Regions from separate parts of the Paenibacillus sp. FSL H8-0282 genome, predicted to be linked through region 2. Evidence: riboswitches for the same ligand, from Rfam matches in the RefSeq annotation. Region 2 holds a riboswitch; the other holds the start of a gene.
The links. Region 2 has a riboswitch for S-adenosylmethionine ahead of NST94_RS24870 (methionine ABC transporter ATP-binding protein). Riboswitches for the same ligand answer to the same signal wherever they lie in the genome.
Positions count from the first base shown of each region.

Region 1 (7,472 bases), 3.0 Mb from region 2:
GAACCACTGAGCAAAAACGGGAATAACTTTGCAAGAAAGCCAGCAGCTTTATCCGTAGAGGATAACACCGGAGTGAATGATGCGAAGTTGCTGACGGTGGAGAACAGCTTTACTAAAGATGTGGAAGAGATCCCATATTCACAAGAAAGAGAAAGTGATAAAGGCACCCATGAATTCTGGAAGAATATATTAGAGGGTTACTCACAGTCTAGTACACTGGGAAGCTTCAACAATTTCAAATACCGTGAATATGTGGGCTTGAATCAGAATATGTACAAGATCACGGAAAAGTCTACGGTGACGATTACGATTAATAAGGACCATATTCCTGTCTATACTACAGCTGAAATGCCAGATGGGAAGTACTATGTTAAGGCTTGGCTGGCAGATGTGGAGCTCTCCAAGAGTACCAACGCGTACAAATCACTGGGCAAGCTTGTCGGCATTAAGCCGCTGGATCAAATTGAGGTTACGGTAAAAGGCTCTATGTTTGATGACTTAAATAATTAAACATCAATAGTCTCCCTTCATGCAAAAAAGCATGAAGGGAGTTTTATTATTGTGATAGCGCTTCATCCAACGTATAATAAGGGCTGTTGATTGTTTTATTTTATATTAATTTTTATTTTCAAACTGGATGGCGGATTATTGCTTAATGGAGAAGGGAGATAGTTGCTATGAAGTTATTGGGAGCGATTGAAGCAGGCGGAACGAAGTTTGTATGCGGAATTGGTTATGAGGACGGTACCATTCTGGACCGAGTTAGCTTTCCGACAACAACACCGGAAGAAACGATGGGACTCGTAATTGACTATTTTAATGGGAAGAATGTAGAAGCTTTTGGTATTGGATCGTTTGGACCGATTGATCCCGTGCTGGACAGCCCTACTTATGGTTACATAACAACGACACCAAAACCTCACTGGGGACAATATAATTTGGTAGGTACAATGGCTGAGCAATTTAACGTGCCGATCGGTTTTGATACGGATGTGAATGGTGCAGCGCTTGCGGAAAGTAAATGGGGAGCGGCTAAAGGTCTGGACAGCTGCCTTTATATTACGGTTGGGACAGGCATTGGAGCGGGAGCAGTAGTTGGAGGTCAGATGGTGCATGGATTGTCTCATCCTGAGATGGGACATATTCTAGTTCGCAGACATCCAGAGGACACGTTTGAGGGCTACTGCCCTTATCATGGCGATTGCCTTGAAGGGTTAGCCGCAGGTCCGGGGATTGGCAAACGCTGGGGACAACCAGCAGGCGAGCTGCCTGTTGACCATCCAGCTTGGGATATGGAAGCTCATTATCTTGCACATGCACTTATGAATTACGTGTTGATTCTGTCTCCCGAAAAAATCGTAATGGGCGGTGGTGTCATGAAGCAAAGCCACTTGTTCCCGCTAATTCGTACCAAGCTGCAGGAACTGCTGAAGGGTTATGTTCAGCATCCAGCGCTAAATACCGACATCGATAATTATGTTGTGCCACCGCAGCTTGGAGATAACGCAGGACTTGCAGGTGCGATTGGACTGGCAACTTTAGCTTTGGCAAGAAACTAGTATAAAAAGATATTGACTGTTAGGAAATATATGGTATTGTAGGATCTAACAGTATAGCATTTAATGAGGGAGCACCTCTTTCACGTTTATCGTGAGAGTGGTGCTTTTTTGCGTTTTCCGAGTCTGACAGTGTGGGATTCACATCAGCGAATAAGTAGCTCAGACCGGTAGGTATAGTGCTTGCTGAAGACTAGAAAGGCAGGGATGAATATGCAAATTGTATTTATGAATCGCTTATCCAGAATATCTGGGGTGGATCAAGAGGTGTTCGCTCAGCTATGGATTGGAGAGGAAGAAGGAGTGTGGAGTCTGGGCTGGCGTGATTTTTCAGGCGGTGAGGAAACACAGGAGCATTTGTGGTACGCGGGTGGTTCATGGAATGAAATGCTTTGTGTTTACAGGCATGAGCTGGCGGTGAAGATGGGGGATGGCTATCGGCCGTTGATTGATAGCGTATTTCATGAAGAAGACGGCCTTACCGGGCGTAATCAGGAGCAGCTAAGGCTGCAATATTACAGTGAATATAATGGGAACGAAGCTATTTATGAGGAGTTATGTGCTTGGCGCCGCAGCCGAGCTTCTAGTGAACGGAAAGCCCCTTACATTCTTGCCAGCAATCGTTTGTTACGTTTGATAAGCACTTTCTTGCCGCATACACCAGAGGAGCTGCTGCAGATCCCTGGTGTAGGGGAAGGAAAGGTAGCCCAATATGGCACGGATTGGTTGGCTATAACCTCTACGGCTGCAAGGGAACACTCCTTTCCTTTGAATTGGGTACACCAAGAAATTGAGGAGGATTCTTTTGTATCCTGGCTCTATAAACAGAAAGAGGTCAAATATAAGAAACAGCTAGAAAGACTGCGATTACGGCGAATTCTGCTGCAAGGGATCGAGAATGGGTTAGGGTTAGAACAGCTTAAGGTGAACAGTGGAGTGAACCGTCGCGAACTGATTGAAGCGGTAGAGGAGCTGGAAAGAGAAGGTTATTGCGTGGAGAAACTGATCGAGGTAGAACTGAAAAATGTGCCGCAGAATGAGCAGGAGGCGATATGGAATGCCTATGCAGAGGTTGGAGATCTTTTTCTAAAGCCAGTGCTGCATAAGGTGTATGGGGAGGATTTTTCAGCAGCAGAAGGGCTGGATAGCTATTATGAACGTCTGCGGCTGATCCGCATTCGTTTCCGGCGGGAGCAAGCTCCTAAAGTGGGCATGGCGACCAGTTTCTAGTAGCTTTTTATCATATCAAAAAGACGAAGGCTTCCTTACACCATAGGGTTAAAGGGCCTTCGTCTTGCCTATTCGTCCGTTTATTTTCATAGCCATTCTTTCTTGCGGAATACATACAGCATCCCACAGCCTAACGTCAACATTAGACCTATAACGGCAAAATAACCGTATTTCGTATGCAATTCCGGCATATGATCAAAGTTCATCCCATAGATTCCGGTAATTACGGTCAAAGGCATGAATATCGTTGTAATCGCGGTAAATACTCTCATAATTTCATTGGCGCGGTTGGCGATACTGGATTGGTAGGCCTCACGTAAGTTGCCCATGAGATCGCGGTACGTCTCAAAAGTTTCGGATATTTTAACTGCATTTTCATAAATGTCGCTAAAGTATTTCTGCAGCTGATCATCAATCAGACGGAGGTCTTTTTTATTCAGGGTATTGATAACCTCTTTCTGTGGTCCCAGCATCTTCTTTAACCATAAGATCTCACTTCGCAGACCGATAATCTCACTCAAATGAGATTTCTTGGTATGCATTAGAATATCCTCTTCAAGCTTCTCAATCCGGGCTTCAATTCGGTCACCTACGGAGAAATAATTATCTACGACAAGGTCGATAAGCAGGTAAAGGAATTGGTCGGGTTCGCTAACCTCTTGTTCCCATAACATGGGCTTCAGGACGCGTAGCTCGTGAATCTTTTGTTTCGTTACAGTAATAATATAATGTCTGCCCAAGAATATATTGAGCGCCCGCAGGAAGATTTCCTCATCATCAAAGCGGATGCTGTTTACAACAATAAAGTAATGACTTTCGTATATTTCGATCTTTGGACGTTGATCCTCTTCACTAAGGCAATCCTCAACAGCGAGATCATGCAGGTTGAACAGGGGCTGAAGCAGCTCCAAATCCTCCACATCTGCATCAATCCAATAGAACCCTTCTGTTGGGGGTGTCAATGTTTCATCAATTTCATCAATAGGTGTAAAAACCCCTGCATTCACCAGCCGGATTTTCATCTGATTCCACTCCTTCTATCCCCGGGTCTTCACCAGGGACTGCTAATTAAGCACAGAGAAAAAATCAGCTTGGCCGGCGTTACAATCAATACAAGAGGCCGAATGACGATTCGAGGGCATGAAGAAGAACTGCTCCCGCCGCCGGCAAGCTGATGATTATCCTGTGTGGTTGCTCATTCTGTACACTTAATTGCGAGCTCGGGTCGCCTTCCATTCTTCTTCTCACCTCTTCTTTTCGTTCAGGTATGAAATACTTGTCTAGTATAACAACGGAGTATGCCTCTTTCAAGCAAATTTATTGTTACTTTGAGGCTACTTCAGCATTGTATGGACTTGACGAAAAGGAGGTTCATGATTTAAAGTAAATTTTAAAGAAATTTAATTGAATACAGCTAAATCTTATCAAGAGCAGGTGGAGGGACTAGCCCTATGAAACCCGGCAACCGGCGTGTGAACGCACGGTGCTAATTCTTGCGGAACTTTGCTGACGACTAACCCTCGTCCAAAAGTTTCTGGCAGATGAGAGAGGCGCATATGACTGTAGATATGACCTTTCTCGTTTTCCGAGAAAGGTCTTTTTATTGTTCAGAAAGCCGCGATGTGACAACATAACCTAAATACAGTTAAGGAGTGGAAAGACAATGCCAATTAAAATTCCCGACAGTTTACCAGCAAAAGAAATACTATCCGGTGAAAATATTTTTGTGATGGATGATAGTTTGGCTTTCCATCAGGATATCCGTCCACTAAGGATTGCTATTCTGAATCTCATGCCGACTAAAGAAACGACGGAGACTCAATTGCTGCGTTTAATAGGAAATTCACCGCTACAAGTTGACGTTACCTTGCTGCATCCACGCTCACATACTTCTAAGAATACTTCTGCTGAGCATTTGAGAAGCTTTTACAAAACTTTTGACGAGATCAGCCACCGCCGTTTGGATGGTCTTATTGTTACAGGAGCACCCGTAGAGCAAATGGAGTTTGAGGAAGTATCCTATTGGGAAGAGCTAAAAGAGATTTTTGAATGGAGCAAGGATAATGTGACCTCGACCATGCATATCTGTTGGGCAGCACAGGCAGGGTTGTATCATCATTTTGGTGTTCGTAAAGTGGCTTTGCCTGAAAAATGTTTTGGAGTATTCTCCCATACGATTAATCAAAATAACATTAAATTGCTGCGCGGCTTTGACGAGGTATTCCATGTACCGCATTCCCGTCATACCGATGTCTCCCGCGAAGATATTGAGAGCAATCCAGATCTGCAGATTCTGGCGGAATCCGAAGAAGCTGGTATGTATCTAGTAGCTACGACCGACGGCAAACAAATATTTGTGACCGGACATTCCGAATACGATCCATTATCCTTGAAATGGGAATATGATCGTGATTTGGAGAGGGGCATGGAGATGGCCTTGCCGAAACACTATTTCCCTAAAGATGATCCAGAACAAACACCTCCTGCAGTGTGGCGTGCACATGCCAACTTATTATTCTCTAATTGGCTCAATTACTATGTATATCAAGAGACACCTTACGATATCGACCCGATTGTTTATTAAGATCAGCGCTACATTACAATTTAGGAGGCATTTATCATGGACGACAAACTTAGGATTGAAAGCAGACTGGCACAAATAGGTTCACAAGAAGATCCGGCTACCGGAGCCATTAATTTCCCTATCTATAATGCTACGGCATTCCGTCACCCGAAGCTTGGGCAGAGCACAGGTTTCGATTATAGCCGTACCAAAAGTCCAACCCGTTCCGTACTAGAGAATGCGGCTGCGGAATTGGAGTCTGGTGATGCAGGTTTTGCCTGTAGTTCTGGGATGGCAGCTATTCAAACCATATTTACCCTGTTTGGGCAAGGCGATCACTTGATCGTTTCGCTGGATCTTTACGGCGGGACCTATCGTTTGTTGGAACGAATTATGTCCAAGTTTGGAATCACTGCTTCCTATGTAGATACGAATGATTTGGATGCGCTTGAGGCTTCACGTCTTCCAAATACGAAGGCGATATTTATTGAAACGCCAACGAATCCTTTGATGATGGTTACGGATATTGCAGCCGTTGCTACTTGGGCCCGTCATCATGGGCTGCTCACAATTGTAGACAATACACTGCTGACTCCATTTTTCCAGCGTCCTCTGGAATTAGGTGCGGACATTGTAGTCCATAGTGCTACCAAATATTTGGGCGGACACAATGATGTACTTGCGGGTCTTATTGTATCTAAAGGAGCTGAATTATCCGCTGAAATAGCGATTCTACATAACTCTATTGGCGCTGTGCTTGGGCCAACAGACAGTTATCAGCTGATGAGAGGCATGAAGACACTGGCCCTGCGTATGGAACGGCACGAGAGCAATGCGCTAGCAATTGCCCGCTATCTACAAGAGCATCCGGCGATTGCGGAAGTGTTCCATCCAGGCCTGCCGGATCATCCGGGATATGAAATCCAGAATCGCCAGTCCTCGGGCAATACCGGAATTTTTTCTTTCAAATTAAAAGATGCCAGATACGTAGAACCTCTGCTTCGTCATATCCGGCTTATTGCCTTCGCGGAGAGCCTCGGCGGGGTTGAATCGCTAATGACCTATCCTGCAGTACAGACGCATGCGGATATTCCTGTGGAAATTCGGAATGCGGTGGGTGTAGATGATCGATTGCTGCGCTTCTCGGTCGGTATTGAACATGCGGAGGATCTAATTGCTGATCTTGGTCAAGCTTTAGAGGCTGCGCGAGCGGAAATCGAAACGAAGTAAAAGTAACGGCAACCCAGATCGGCACCGAATGCTGGGAAATATCGAGGATCTATCTCACCGTTGATTTAGAGCTGGTGTTGGACGCAGGATGAAATAGAGCTGTCTCATAAGCCGGGAATTGGCTGCTGGGATAGCTCTTCTTTTTGGACTTTTTGCTATTGGACACAGCTGACCTTAGACACAGCATTATTACACATTTGGAATGTTAACGGACTCCACAGCAGCTATTGCGCTAAAAACCAGCCTTCATGAGTCTCTTGTCAAGGAATAGCGTGGCTGGAGTCCATAACTATGCTCCAAAGGCTAAATACTAACTAATAACGTCATCTGTGTCCGGCAGCCTCAAGGAATTTTGATTCACCGGGTGCAGGCAGCAATGTAAGGACTCTTTCTGCTGGATGGTATCTTGCTAAGAAAGTAAAAAGTTTTTCAAGCTGTTCAGATTGTGATACGATGAGGAAATGAACTGTTCATTTATTAAAATATAAGGTATAAGTTACATACTATACTTTATCCTTATGTTACTACGAGAAACGGTTGTTATCTCTAAAGGACGACAACGTTATTTTTCTTGTGATTTTGTGAATCTACCATATCCCTAAGGGTTTAAAAGGAGGATGCGAACGATGAGTACGATAGATCTTATTTTGGATAAAGCCCTGCGGGGTGACCGTCTCCAATTGGAAGATACCATCCGACTATTCGAGAGCAACGAAATTGAGAAAATGGGTGCTGCTGCAAACACTATTATGGAACGCTGGCATCCGGACCCGTTAGCCACATTTGTAATTGGCCGTAATATTAACTATACGAATGTATGTGATGTGTACTGCCGTTTTTGTGCTTTTTACCGCAGACCAGGCTCGGATGAAGGCTATGTGCTGCCAGATGAA
Region 1 is NZ_CP150146.1:1,924,524-1,931,995, forward strand. It holds gene NST94_RS08275 (hypothetical protein) at 1-510, shown strand, start outside; gene NST94_RS08280 (ROK family protein) at 678-1,559, shown strand; gene NST94_RS08285 (HRDC domain-containing protein) at 1,770-2,786, shown strand; gene corA (magnesium/cobalt transporter CorA) at 2,873-3,808, opposite strand; SAM riboswitch class I at 4,205-4,334, shown strand; gene metA (homoserine O-succinyltransferase) at 4,450-5,370, shown strand; gene NST94_RS08300 (PLP-dependent transferase) at 5,407-6,579, shown strand; gene mqnC (cyclic dehypoxanthinyl futalosine synthase) at 7,206-7,472, shown strand, end outside.
Region 1: it holds a riboswitch for S-adenosylmethionine, as region 2 does, so the genes downstream of both, metA (homoserine O-succinyltransferase) here and NST94_RS24870 (methionine ABC transporter ATP-binding protein) in region 2, are expected to answer to the same signal.

Region 2 (7,472 bases):
CGAGTACACCAATGGAGGTTCCAACAACGGCTTTGCTGAAAGGAATTAGAGCCACCATCAAAATGATAAAGGGTATGGAACGTAGAATATTTACAAGTAATGATAAGACCGAGTAAGTTACTCTGATTACTATACTATTCGATTTCCCCCATAAATACAATAGAATTCCGAGTGGTAAACCAAGAATAATTGTGAACAATCCGGAAAAAAATATCATTTTTATAGTAGCAACCGTAGCATCCATCATTTCTTGCCAATTTAGATCTGCAAAATTCATTACGAAATCACCTCCACATCAAGGCCTTGAGCAATTAGTCTGGAGATCGTTACAGCAATCGCCTCAGCTGGCCCTTCGAACCGCACAATCATCTGTCCATAAGGCACATCTTTAATCGTTGAGATGGTACCATGTAAGATTGCAAAGCTTACACCCGTATCACGCACGACATCGGATAGTGCCGAGCCGTATGTTTTTTCTCCGAAAAAAGTAATTTTGACAGCTTTAGAGTTATCCCCGGCAGCAGCATCAAGCGCCACTCGAAGAGGTCCTTCATTCTGTGTCTCACTGCGGATGAAATCGCGTGTAACCTCATGCTGCGGCTTGAGAAATACCTCTGTAACTTTGCCTTGCTCAACAATCCCACCACCATGAATGACCGCGACACGGTCGCAGATGCTCTGGATTACATGCATTTCATGTGTGATCAGCACAATGGTCAAATGGAATCTTTTATTAATATCGAGCAGCAGCTTAAGAATGGAGTCCGTTGTCTGGGGATCAAGCGCAGAAGTGGCCTCGTCACACAGCAGCACATCAGGGTCACTGGCTAGTGCCCGGGCGATGCCGACCCGCTGCTTTTGTCCTCCAGATAACTGAGAAGGAAACTTATCTTTATGTTCTTCAAGCCCAACTAGAGCGAGCAGGTCTTTGACTTTTGTATCAATAGCTGTTCTCGACGTACCTGCAAGGCGCAGTGGAAAGGCAATATTATCGTACACGGTCGCTGAAGACAGCAAATTGAAATGTTGAAAAATCATCCCAATCTTGCGCCGCTGTTCCTGCAGCTGACCTTGGTTAAGACTGGTTAGCTCAACACCGTCTACCCAGACCTCTCCTTCTGTCGGACGTTCCAACAGATTAATGCAACGGATCAATGTACTTTTCCCGGCTCCAGAGTGGCCGATGACTCCGAATATTTCACCTTTCTCGATGGACAGATTCAATCCAGAAAGTGCTGTTGCCGCATTACTCCCTTTTCCATAAACCTTTGTTATCCCTTTTAGATTAATCAACTCTCGTCGCCCCCCTTTATACTTCACTTATTCTATACAAAAAAACCTCCAACGATCGATGCAGATCGCAAGAGGCTCTGTGGGTTTATTAAGACAATGCCTTCTCATCTGCCAACGACCGCAACCTGCGCCATTGTAGGAATTAGCACCATGACATTTGTACAACGCTTCCCGCGCTGGATACAAATCGGTTGCCGGGCTTCATCGGGCCTATCCCTCCGCCGCTCTCGATAAGATAAAGTTATGAAATTATATTTTTTCTGAAATCGTACATACTTTAATGCAAGCATAAGTATAGTGAGTTTATCTATTTTTGTCAAAAGGAAATATATTGAACAATTACGATTTTATGCTCTTTACCTTGCTTATTTCCTTACGCAGCTGTTCATTGCTGTAGCTGAATGCCGCGATTAATGTCTTACAGTTCATTTCGAGCGATTGTTTTAAATCCTCAAGATGGCTATCCAGATCCTCGAGCTGAATTTTGTCATGCAGACCTTGGTGCCGCTGCCACAAATCATCCTGCATTTCGGAATTCATATAATGAATTTCAGCATTTCTGCGCTTGCGTAAATTCTCCAATGGATCGCGGTAGGAGTTCTTAATCTCTTCCAGTTGATCCGCTAATGCAGGATGCACATTCAATAATTGAAGCTGACGCAGCACTGTAAAGTAAGAAAAGTGCGTTTTTAATTTGGATGTTTTGAGATCATAAAAATGATTCAGTACCGTCCCAAGCTTGTCCAGAAGAGAGAAAACCCGGATAAAGCCATCTTTATAAAAATAAACATAACGTGCATAATCGCCCTGTTCCACCGGTGTCATATCATCCATATAACCCGCAATCACTAATTTCCGGTAAAAAGCGGCCGCGAACCAACTTTGCTCCAGTTCATCCAGAGAGGAAATCAGCCCACGTGTCCAAATCTCCAGCTTGCGGTATTCATGGTCATTATCCTCATGGGCACTCATTTCCTTGCGCAGCAATGCTGCAAAAGTGGCCATATTCTCCATCGCATCAGCCAACACACCGCTGTTCTTTCGAGGCGGCTCTCCAAGTAATACCCGCAGCATATCCCAGTCCTCCTAAAGTTTTGTTCAGCGTCTGCTTCCATGGACTGCTTCGTACAAAACTCGCGACGTAAGCATCGGCCAATCAGCTCCACGATATACCGATTTCCACTTTATTATTCCGCGGGTGAAGCACCTCTATCCACGGAGGGAATGTTCTACCAAGGCGGTGGAATCATTGGGCTCGTTACATTTTTTCCAGACACGACACTACTCGCGCGATTTAGCTGCCAGACTCTTACACTCATATAACATAAGACACCAAACAAACTGGCAATCAGTAAAATATGAGCCAAAGCGGCAAATATGTACAGCCTTTCATTATCTAGAGTGTAAACCACAGCCGCCCCACTAAATACCTGCATCAAGCATAACAGCACTGCAGCTATACCTAGCGCTCTAAGCTCTGGATAATCCTTATGTTTCCAAAATGCTAAATGCCCAAGCAGCGCAGTAAGCATGAATAAGATTAAAGCCGCAATCCGATGCGTAAAAACAACACCTACACCTCCGGAAAGCTCCGGAACCCATTCTCCATTACAAAGCGGCCAACCCGAACACCCGCCTTGTGAATCCGTATGACTTACAAAGGCTCCAATATACACGACAATATAAGAATAGATGGCAGTAAAACAGGTTAAATTGCGAAAAGCCTTACTTACGGGCTTCTTTTGAGCCTCCAGCTTATGATCATATTCACGTGCTTCATGCCATCTCTTGGTTCCAAGAGCCAACATCATAGCGCTTGAAAAGGCGATCAAAGAAAAACCCATATGCAACGCCATTACAGCAGCGGATTGGGATTTAATTACTGCAAGCGCTCCCATACCACCTTGAACGATGACGAATACTAAGGTCATAAATGCATATCCCAGCAAATCGCGCCGCGTACGAGCATAACGCCAAAAAGCAAACATCGAGGCAAGTGAGAATAACCCTGCCAAACCGCTAAACAAGCGATGGGTGTATTCAATCATCGAGCCTATAGTATAAGCCGGAATTAATTTTCCATGACAGAGCGGCCATTCATTTCCGCATTCCAAGCCCGATCCAGTCTTCGTCACTACCGCTCCTCCGAGTACAGCGAGGAACATGATAAGGCAAGTAAGATAACTAAGCCATTTCAACTGATTTGTCGTCAAAAATATCACCCGCAGTTTTTAGTAATGAAGAAGCAGCCAGACTTATATTTCAAAAAAACACCGCTTTTGCACAAACAGGCGAAAGCGGTGGTTCCTTAGGAATTACTTTTGAAGGCTTTGATGCACTTGGACCGCTTTATCAAGGAAATTCTCAATCTCTTCACGGGATTTGCGCAATTTATTAACGAATCTAACCAATTCCCGTCCATCCGAATATGCGACGAAGCTTGGAATACCCATAATATTTTGTTCTTGGCTAACATCGCCCACGGCATCAACATCTACCTCAACCAGTGTAAGGCGGTCTGCATAAGCCTGCTCTACCTCTGGGATAAAAGGATCGATAAATTTACAATCCGAGCACCAGTCAGCCTTGAAGATGGCCACTGTTAATCGAGGTGATTGAATGGCTACCTGAAATTCAGCAGGAGAACTAATTTTGTCCATGATTTACTCAGTCCCTTCTTCAATATCTGTCTATTTTCTACTCTTTAAGTGAAGCAAAATGCAGTGTAGAAGTCAAACCTATTCTCTCATACGAACACGTGCAGGCTGTAACTTCATCAGCGGATTCAATAATTTTTGCAACGCCCGCGGATAACTGGAGATTTCCTGTTTAGTCAGCACACCCAGCACAATAAGCAGTACTAGATAAATAACAACAACGGCTGCTCCTACAACAAGACAAGTGATCAGAAACGCCAAACGTGCAGGCATCAGATCTGTTAACAGAATCCCAGCCTCATTCAAGCCATAACCAATCCCGCCGGACACAAGTACCGCAATCACGAAACCGCCCCAACGTTTGCCCATAATTTCAAAAGGCACAATCGATTTCAGCATACGTAAGTTAAGCAAAGTAATGACCACGAAACAAAGTGCTGTTGCACCGATGATTCCGTAGATGCCAAATACCTTACTAAGTAATAAGCTTGCCACTAATTTTACAATAATACCCGCTAACACATAATACATGGAAATTCGCGATTTGCCCATACCTAACAAAATAGAGTTCGTTGTCATCATCGTAATCTGAAAAATCGTTCCTAAAGTAAGCATGGCTACGATACCACTGCCATCTAAACTACTGAATAAGAGGCCATTAACTGAATATGCAGCAACTACGAGTGATAGAACAATCGGTGCTCCTGTTAAAATAGAGATACGAAGCGCTAACGTCACTTGCCCTTTTAGATGTTTTTCATCCCGACGGGCATATGCAGCTGAAATAATTGGTATAAGTGATGTGCTCAGTGCTATAGAAAGAACCGGTGGAATCCCAGCGACACTCTGTGCCCGACTCCCGAAAATACCCAAAGCACGTGTGGCATCAGCTACACCAACTTGTCCACTCAGTAACGGTACAATTAAAGATGTATCAATAAAGTTCACTACTGGAACCGTAACTGAAGATAGAACGATAGGAATGGATAATTTGAATATATCCTTATAAATTCCAAATAGAGGAAGCTTTGCTTCATTCGTTTCGTATAATGCAGTTTGCCCCTCGCTACGCCGTAATTTCATAGCGTAATAGAGCATTACACCAAACGCACCAACACTACCAAATACACTACCGAATGATGCACCAGCAGCCATCCACGTGTTGTCGTACCCTTTTTGTAACAATACAAATGCCAGAAGAACAGCGGTAGATACCCTCGCGATCTGCTCCACAATTTGAGAGATGCCACCAGCCATCATATTATTCCGCCCTTGAAAGTAACCACGCATCATTGCAATAGAAGGGAAGAGTAGGAGTGCCGGAGCTATGGCCCGGATCGCCAAAGTACTTTCAGGAACTTTTGCATATTCTGCATAATAAGGAGCACCTATGTATAACAATGCGCTCATAATTACGCCAACTACAACACCAAAGATTAATGCCGCCCGATACACCTGCTGAGCTTCATTTGGTCTATTCAGTGCATAACGCTCAGATACCATTTTACTTAATGTACTTGGAATCCCTGCTGTAGCCAGCGGTAATAACATTAAATAAACTGTGTTTGCCTGTGTAAATGAAGCATTACCAACATCATTAAATAAATGCTCCAGCGGCACCCGCTGGACAAGCCCGAGTACCCTTGCCACCAAAGCTGCAGCAGCAAGGATAAGCGTGCCTTTAACAAAAGACTCTTTCTTGGACAAACTCTTTCCCCTTCTTCACTGTTAAATTAAAACCGGGCGACCCATATAAAAAAGAGGACGACCATAATTACCTGCAACACGATTTTGACCAAGGTGCTGCTAAATAAGCCGAGTATGGAGCCAACACTTACCTTAGCAGCTTTAGACGGGGAAGATCCCACGATCAGTTCTCCAATAAAAGCCCCTAGAAATGGTCCAATGATAAGACCAAAAGCCGGAATAACAAAAGGTCCCAAGATCAGCCCTATCGTGCTCCCGATAATCGATGAACGTGAACCGCCAAATTTTTTGACACCCCACGCTCCTACAACATAATCAGCAACAAAAAGAACTACAACGATCAGTGTTTGAATAATCCAGAACCAAACCCCAAAGGGCTCAAAAGAAAAGAACCAGCCGTATACAAAAAAGGCAAGATAGATCGCTAACGCACCCGGCAGTATGGGATACACAGCCCCTGCCAATCCTACAGCAAACAAAACAATGATAAGAATCCAACCCAGGATCGTCAATTCCTTAACCTCCTACTAGCATAATGCTCCATGGATTCACTTCGCAGTACTGCTTTTATTATTTGCTGCCTACAGAGGCTGCAGCTTCGGTAAAGATATACTTTTGGATGACCTCGGCAATCCCGTCTTGATTATTGGTCGCCACCACAACATCAGCCTCTTGTTTAACCGTCTTTTGCGCATTGCCCATGGCAACCCCAAGCCCAGCCTGCTGGATCGCCGCCAGATCGTTAAGGCTGTCGCCCACAGCTACAACTTGCGACATTTCTATTCCCAGCAGCTTGCAGACTTCCTTTATTCCTGCTGCCTTATTCACGCCTAGAGGATTAATCTCCAGATTGTGCGGAGAAGAGTTCGTAATCTCCAGTCCACCCATATCTTGAAGACGAAGCAACAGCTTATGACGAAGCTCATCATCTTCAGTGTGATAACCGAATTTAAGCCATTCTCTACCCGTTACATCCCCATCCCAGTTATCCTGTTTAAGAACTTCGTCCAGAGAATAAGCCCAGAACCAGATGTCATCTGCTTTTGCAAGATCATACATTTCTTGTACCAGCTTGGGATCCATTAGTGATCTCCGGTATATTTCATGTGGCGCTCTCCACACCTCACTGCCGTTCACAGTGATCATCGGTGTCTCTAAACCTAGCTGCTCTGCATAGGGTAAGGCACTTACAAATGCTCGGCCTGTCGACAGACAGACATGAACGCCTGCGTTGACCGCCTTTTGAATCCATTCCACCGTTGTGGGTGTAATTATCTGTTCATCATTCAGTAGGGTTCCATCCATATCCAATGCAAGCAGGCGGTATTTGGCAATCATTTGCCACCCCTCCATTCTTGTATGCTCTCATTTGAGAAGCTGTTTATTTTTTAAATCTTAGCCATAGGGTCAGAGTTACTCGGTACCTGTAGTCTCTCCCTCCTTCGCATTATCATTAGTATTATTGCCAGACTGGAGACTTTTCTTTGGAACTCCATCAAGGCCATATTCCCAATCATAGGCATCAAATATTTTACGTGCGACTGGTGCCGCACTTTGTGAACCAAAACCACCTTCAGGGATTACAACCGCCACAGCCAACTTAGGATTATTACGTGGAGCATATGCAATAAATACCCCATTATCGCGAATTTCACCCTTAGCTACTTGCTGAGAGGTTCCCGTCTTACGGGCAAAGTCATAAGGGAAATCAGAAAAAGCACTAACTTCACTTCGCATCCCCTGCTTAATTTCATTCCAGTAGGACTTATCGAAGTTTGTTACTTCATCAAGCACCTCACGTTTAAATTCTTTGAT
Region 2 is NZ_CP150146.1:5,739,410-5,746,881, forward strand. It holds gene NST94_RS24865 (methionine ABC transporter permease) at 1-277, opposite strand, end outside; gene NST94_RS24870 (methionine ABC transporter ATP-binding protein) at 277-1,293, opposite strand; SAM riboswitch class I at 1,395-1,530, opposite strand; gene NST94_RS24875 (Cthe_2314 family HEPN domain-containing protein) at 1,633-2,367, opposite strand; gene NST94_RS24880 (heme A synthase) at 2,523-3,506, opposite strand; gene NST94_RS24885 (thioredoxin family protein) at 3,609-3,953, opposite strand; gene NST94_RS24890 (polysaccharide biosynthesis protein) at 4,032-5,657, opposite strand; gene NST94_RS24895 (DUF456 family protein) at 5,684-6,169, opposite strand; gene NST94_RS24900 (Cof-type HAD-IIB family hydrolase) at 6,228-6,995, opposite strand; gene NST94_RS24905 (penicillin-binding transpeptidase domain-containing protein) at 7,071-7,472, opposite strand, start outside.